DNA from 3 places in the Burkholderia sp. FERM BP-3421 genome. Region 2 is predicted to be linked to each of the others. Evidence: riboswitches for the same ligand, from Rfam matches in the RefSeq annotation. Region 2 holds a riboswitch; each other region holds the start of a gene.
What was found. Region 2 has a riboswitch for thiamine pyrophosphate ahead of thiC (phosphomethylpyrimidine synthase ThiC). Riboswitches for the same ligand answer to the same signal wherever they lie in the genome.

Region 1: it holds a riboswitch for thiamine pyrophosphate, as region 2 does, so the genes downstream of both, Bsp3421_RS31550 (FAD-dependent oxidoreductase) here and thiC (phosphomethylpyrimidine synthase ThiC) in region 2, are expected to answer to the same signal.
Region 3: it holds a riboswitch for thiamine pyrophosphate, as region 2 does, so the genes downstream of both, Bsp3421_RS02540 (DMT family transporter) here and thiC (phosphomethylpyrimidine synthase ThiC) in region 2, are expected to answer to the same signal.

What each region holds. Positions count from the first base shown of each region.
Region 1 is NZ_CP117782.1:3,408,522-3,410,775, forward strand. Features, by position in the region: gene Bsp3421_RS31545 (ABC transporter ATP-binding protein/permease) at 1-805, opposite strand, end outside; TPP riboswitch at 1,046-1,169, shown strand; gene Bsp3421_RS31550 (FAD-dependent oxidoreductase) at 1,353-2,254, shown strand, end outside.
Region 2 is NZ_CP117782.1:473,428-475,681, reverse strand. Features, by position in the region: partial or broken gene Bsp3421_RS18350 (cytochrome b/b6 domain-containing protein) at 1-409, opposite strand, end outside; gene Bsp3421_RS18345 (pentapeptide MXKDX repeat protein) at 565-843, opposite strand; TPP riboswitch at 1,002-1,120, shown strand; gene thiC (phosphomethylpyrimidine synthase ThiC) at 1,279-2,254, shown strand, end outside.
Region 3 is NZ_CP117780.1:389,775-392,028, reverse strand. Features, by position in the region: gene Bsp3421_RS02545 (TauD/TfdA family dioxygenase) at 1-122, shown strand, start outside; gene Bsp3421_RS02540 (DMT family transporter) at 184-1,020, opposite strand; TPP riboswitch at 1,094-1,200, opposite strand; gene Bsp3421_RS02535 (thioredoxin family protein) at 1,418-1,744, shown strand; gene Bsp3421_RS02530 (secondary thiamine-phosphate synthase enzyme YjbQ) at 1,761-2,180, shown strand.

The DNA of each region.
Region 1 (2,254 bases), 960 kb from region 2:
GCGCGAACACGCCGTTGACGTTGTCGCGCTCCCTGCGCTCGCCGTCGTAGAACGCGATCTGCTCGGCGTTCTCGCGGATCCGGATCAGGCCGAAGCGGAAGTCGGCCTCGACCCGCTGCTGCTGGTAGTTGAGCGGCACGAGCTGGTGGCCGAACCAGTGCGTCATCAGCGAGCCGAATATGGCGTACAGCGCGGCGGCCCACACCATGTAGCCGGGGATCATGACCGGCGAGCCGCCGAGCGTGATGGTGAGCGCGCCCGCGAGCGACCAGAGGATCGTCACGAACGACACGAGCGTGACGACCGTCGACAGCAGGTCGAGGGTCAGCGCGAGCGTGGTGGTGGCGAACGACGCGAGATCGTCGCTGATCCGCTGGTCGGGGTTGTCGGCGAGGCGGTCGCGTTCGATCCGGTAGAACGCGCGCGCGCCGAGCCATTCCTCCAGGAAGCGCTCGGTGAGCCACTGCCGCCAGCGGAAGCCGAGCATCTGCCGCAGGTAGCGGCCGTAGACGAACAGGATGATGTACGCGAATGCGAGCCCGCTGAACACGAGCAGCAGGTGCGGGAAGTCGTGGACGTCCTTCGATTCCAACGCGTTGTAGAACTGCGCGTTCCACTTGTTGAGCTTGACGTTGATCGCGACCATCAGCAGGTTGATCGCGATGATCGTGATGAACAGCGTCCAGGCGATCTTCCATTCGGACGAGACCCAGTAGGGCTTGATGAGCCGCCACGCCGACACGTCGCGCGCGGACGCGGCGGGATCGTGCGGATCGGGGCGGGCGGAGGGGGGCGATTGGCTCATGGGCGTCCTGATGAGTGGACCGGATACCGCGCCGCGCGCGGCGCGCCTGAAAACAGTGCCGCATGGCGGCGGGCGTGCGCCGATTGTGTGGGGCGCGGCTTAAACGGCCCTTAACGCGCGGGCCGGGCGCGACCGGACCCGGCCCGATCATCGGGCATTGTGCCAGCGCGGCGGGGCGTCGGGCGATTTTGCCGCAGGCGCCGGTTTGCGGCCGTTTCCGCTTTTATGGTCTAATGACCGCCGACGAAACAGGGGTGCTTTGCACGCCAGCCGCCCGGCGACGGGCGTGGCGCGACGAGGCTGAGAGAGACCCTTCGCACCCGATCCGGGTAATACCGGCGCGGGAAGTTTCCGATCCCGCCGGGCCGCGCTGGCCGTCATTCCCGTTTCGCCAGCGCCTCGCACGCCCGGCCGGCCCTGGCTGCCGGTTTCGTCCTTTTGGGTGCGCGCGCCGCGTGTTGCGGAAGGATTCGATGACCGTTCATTCTTCATTTGTATGTTTCCCGTGGTCCTGCTGTCGCGCTGCTGCGCGGGCGGGGGGGCGCTCATGACGCCCGGATCGCAAGCCGATTTCGCGGTGCTGGGCGGCGGCCTGGTCGGTCGGCTGGTCGCATGGCGGCTGGCGGGCGAGGGCCATCGCGTCGTGCTCGTCGAGCGCGGCGACGCGGCCGGGTCGGGCGCGGCCGCCTGGGTGGCCGCCGCGATGCTCGCGCCGCTCGCCGAGGCGGCGAGCGCGGAACTGCTGATCACCGAACTGGGCGCCGCGTCGCTCGAGCGCTGGCCCGCGTGGCTCGCCGAACTGCCGGAGCCGGTGTTCTTCCAGCGCAACGGCACGCTCGTGGTCTGGCATCACGCGGATCGCGCCGAGGCGCCGCTGTTCGAGCGCCGGGTGCGCGCGAACGCACCGGCGGCGCTGGTCGACGGCGGCTTCGTGCCGCTTGCCGGCGCGCAGGTCGACGCGGCCGAGCCCGCGCTCGGCGGTCGCTTCGCGCGCGGCCTGCTGCTGCCGCGCGAGGGCCAGCTCGACAACCGCCAGACCTTGCATGCATTCGCGGCCGGCCTGGCCGAGCGCGGCGTCGAGACGCACTGGAATACCGTGGTCGATCTCGCGACCGCGCCGGCGGCGCGCGTCACGATCGATTGCCGCGGGCTGGGCGCGAAGCAGGTGTTCCCGACGCTGCGCGGGATCCGCGGCGAGGTGGCGCGCGTGCACGCGCCGGGTATCGGCCTGAGCCGTCCGGTGCGGCTGCTGCATCCGCGCTACCCGCTCTACATCGCGCCGAAGGAGCATGACCTGTACGTGATCGGCGCGACCGAGGTGGAGGGCGAGGACATGTCGCCCGTCAGCGTGCGCTCGGCGCTCGAACTGCTGAGCGCCGCGTTTTCCGTGCATCCGGCCTTCGGCGAGGCGCGCATACTCGAACTCAACGCGCAATGCCGGCCGACGCT
Region 2 (2,254 bases):
GCCCGGACAACACGAGCAGCGTGAGATCCGCGAGCGCCGCGACATAGGCGGCGCGCTGCACCGCGTTGTAAACCGACAGATCGTCGTGCGACAGCCGTCCGCGCAGCGCGGCCCACGCGTCGCGCAGCACGGCGCGCGGCGACAGCGGCCAGAACTTGCGGCGCAGGCGTCCCGTCGCGACGCCCAGCGCGAGATAGCCGAGCCCGTTGAGGAACAGCAGCCACATCGCGGCGAAATGCCATTGCAGCGCGCCGCCGAGCCAGCCGCCGAGCGTGAGCCCGTGCGGAAACGTGAAGCCGGCGTAGATCGGCGAGGCGTCGTAGATGCGCCAGCCGGACAGCACCATCGTGACGGCCGCCAGCGCGTTCAGCCAGTGGCAGACCCGCACCCAGACCGGGTGGACGACGCGTTCGCGGCGCGCCGCGGGCGGCCGCATGGGGGAATGGGAAACATGCATCGCGTGACCTCCTGGCTGTCACGGCGGCCCCGCGCGCCCCGGCCCGAAAAAGCGCCGCCCGCGCGGGGGCGCGGACGGCCAAGGCCAAGCGGGGAGCGCGCGGGCGCTCAGTTCGACATCGGGCTCATCTTGTCGTCCTTCATCGGCTTCTTCATGCCGTCCTTCGACATCGCATCCTTCTTCATACCGTCCTTGGACATCGCATCCTTCTTCATACCGTCCTTGGACATCGCGTCCTTCTTCATGCCGTCCTTGGACATCGCGTCTTTCGCCATGGCGTCCTTCGCCATCGCGCCGTTCGACATCGCATCGTTCTGCGCATAGGCGACGCCTGCGGCAGAGAACGCGAACACGGCGAGGCAGGCGGCCAACAGGGAATGTTTCATGGGATGACTCCGTCATCTTGTTAGAGGAGTCGATTGGTCGGCGCACACCGCGCGATCTGACAGCCGCCCATGAAATTATTTTCGCGGCCGCACCCCGCCGCCGCACTTAAGATCTGTCCCCGGTTGAAACCGCCGCCGACCCGGTGTATCTTGTGCGCTTGCTAACGCGGGGGTCCTGCCTTGCGCCAGATCAGACATTTGGTGCGCGGCGGGTGAGAAATACCCTTTGAACCTGATCTGGATAATGCCAGCGCAGGGAAGCGTCCGGGTTTCACCGTCGTTCTTCAGATGAATCCCGTCGCGTCGCGAGTCTCGTCTCCTGCTTAGCGCCCCACATTCGCTTTGCATGGGATCCGGGCAAGTACTGAAGCGCCGGCCCGGGTCCTGCACCCGAGCCAGCGCCCAGCGCTCGATCGGATCGACACAGGAGATCGCATGAACGCCAACCCCAAGTTCCTTTCCGCCGATGCGCGCGTCGACGCCGCCGCCATTGCCCCGCTGCCGAACTCGCGCAAGATCTACGTGGCGGGCTCGCAGCCGGACATCCGCGTGCCGATGCGCGAGATCACCCAGGCCGACACCCCGACCGGCTTCGGCGGCGAGAAGAACCCGCCGATCTATGTGTACGACACCTCCGGCCCCTACACCGATCCGGACGCCAAGATCGACATCCGCTCGGGCCTGCCCGCGCTGCGCCAGGGCTGGATCGAGTCGCGCGGCGACACCGAGGCGCTCGACGGCCTCACGAGCGAATACGGCCTCGAACGCGCGCAGGACCCGAAGACGGCCGAGCTGCGCTTCCCGGGCCTGCACCGCAACCCGCGCCGCGCCAAGGCGGGCAAGAACGTCACCCAGATGCACTACGCGCGCCAGGGCATCATCACGCCGGAAATGGAATACATCGCGATCCGCGAGAACCAGCGCCGCGCCGAGTACCTGGAAAACCTGAAGACAAGCGGCCCGAACGGCGCGAAGCTCGCCGCGATGATGGGCCGCCAGCATCCGGGCCAGGCGTTCGGCGCCGCCGCCTACGGCACGGGCGCGCCCGCCGAGATCACGCCGGAGTTCGTGCGCGACGAAATCGCGCGCGGCCGCGCGATCATCCCGGCGAACATCAACCACCCGGAATCGGAGCCGATGATCATCGGCCGCAACTTCCTCGTGAAGATCAACGCGAACATCGGCAACTCGGCCGTGACGTCGTCGATCGGCGAGGAAGTCGACAAGATGACCTGGGCGATCCGCTGGGGCGGCGACACGGTGATGGACCTGTCGACCGGCAAGCATATCCACGAAACCCGTGAATGGATCATCCGCAACAGCCCGGTGCCGATCGGCACGGTGCCGATCTACCAGGCGCTGGAAAAGGTCAACGGCAAGGCCGAGGACCTGACCTGGGAAATCTTCCGCG
Region 3 (2,254 bases), on a different replicon from region 2:
GCGATTTCGGGGCGAGCGGCTTCAAGCGCACGTTGCGCGGCGGCTATTTCCGGGAAGGCGAACTGCGGGCGCGGTCGAGGTTCCTGGCCGCCGAGGCGGCGCGGCGGCCGGTGTATTCGTAACGCACGGGGCGCATGGGCGCGCGCGGCCGCGGATGCGCCGCGCGCGTGCCCGGCTCGGGCCTCAGGCGCGATAGGTCAGGCAGACCGCGCCGATCACCACCGCCATGCTGGCCGCGACGCGATGCCGGGTCGGACGTTCGCCGAGGCACAGCCAGCCGATGATCACCGAGAACACGATGCTGGTCTCCCGGATCGCCGACACCGGCCCGAGCGGCCCGAGCGACAGCGCGGCGACGGTCGCCGCGTAGCTGATCATCGAGATGACGCCGCCCAGCATGGCCTTGACGGTCTCGTTGCGGGCATAGCCCTTGGCGAGCTTGCCGCCGTACAGCGCATACACGGCCGGCATCAGGATCCCGTAGAGGATGAAAATCCAGGCCGCGTAGGCGCGCGGATCGCCGGCGAGCCTGACGCCCACGCCGTCGGTCGTCACGTAGCTGCCGATGAACAGCCCCGTGACGAGCGCGGCGAGCAGCGGCCGCGCCTGGATCCGGCGGCGGCCGAGCGCGAGACTCGCGATGCCGCCCGAGATCAGCAGGACGCCGAGCAGCGAGCCGTCGTGGAGCGTCTGCCCGGCGAACAGGTAGCCGCCGATCGTCACGAGGAGCGGCACGGTGCCCCTGACGATCGGGTAGATCAGGCCCAGTTCGGCGCCCTTGTACGCATACGCGAGGAAGAGGCTGTAGCCCACCTGCAGCATGGCCGAGACGCCGAGATACGGCCAGCTCGCGCGCGCGGGCAGCGGCAGGAAGAGCGCGCACGCGGCCGCCGCCGCGGTCGTGGCGAAACTCATGACGGTGATGCTCCACAGCCGGTCGGCGCCGCTGCGCAGCACGGCGTTCCAGGTCGCGTGCAGGATCGCGGCAAACAGGACCAGCGCAATGACGGGCGGGGTCATCGGCGTGATCGGCCCGGGCGGTGGAGCGGAGGGGCGGCGGCGGTGGAGCCCGCGCCAGGGGAGGGTGTGCAGGACACGTCGATGACCTCATTCCTACGCCGGCATTATCCGGATCAGGTTTAGGGGTCGTTCCGCACCCGGAACCTCTCAGCCGGCAAACCGGCTCCCCCTGATGGCTCACGCATTATGGGTAAGAAGCCGGGGATCGGCAAGCATCGCGCCGCGCGGCGTCTGCCGCGCTCGCTCGTTCATGCGTTCATGCCGCCTGTCATGCCGCTGCGCGCCCGCCGCAGTCCGCGCGTCGCATCGGCTGCGGCGCGGCCGGCTTTCCGCTACAGTAGGGCCGCTGGCTTCGCAGCAGGTCACAGCCCTTTTTTCACGGTATCCGAGAGCGGCGATGCATACTCCAACGGCCTACACCCCTGACGCCCCCGCGCGCACCGAAGTTGACGCGCTCGCGGGCATGACGGTCCTCGAATTCGGCGCCAACTGGTGCGGTATCTGCGCGGGGGCGCAGCCGGCGATTCAAGCCGCGTTCGCGGCGCATCCCGCGGTCCGGCATCTGAAGATCGAGGACGGCCCCGGCCGGCCGCTGGGTCGTTCGTTCCGCATCAAGCTGTGGCCCACCCTCGTGTTCCTGCGCGAGGGCGTCGAAGTCGCCCGCGTCGTGCGTCCCGACAGCGCCGCGCAGATCGAGGCCGAGGGCTTCGCCGCGCTGGCTTGAGCCGCGCCCGCTGATCATGCGACAGGCGATCGGACACCTTCTCGTCGAGTCGCGCGGGGCGGGGCTCGTCGAATTCACGGGGCAGGCGCAGGCCTTCGTCGAGCGGCAAGCGATTCGCACCGGGCTGCTGACCGTGTTTTGCCGGCATACCTCGGCTTCGCTGTTGATCCAGGAGAACGCGGACCCGTCGGTGCGGCGCGACCTGGAGCGCTACTTCGCCGCCCTCGCGCCGGAGGATGCGTCACGCTACGAGCACGACGCGGAAGGCCCCGACGACATGCCCGCGCATCTGCGCGCGGCGCTGACCCAGGTGCAATTGTCGATCCCGGTCGAGCATGGGCGCATGGTGCTGGGCACCTGGCAAGGCCTCTACCTCTTCGAGCATCGCCGCGCGGGCCATCGGCGCGAGGTCGTGCTGCACCTGATCGGCGCGTGACGGCGCCTGCGCCCGATGAGGCCGGGCAGCCGACGGACGCTGTATGCGAGGTCGCCGCGACTTCGCCCGATCCT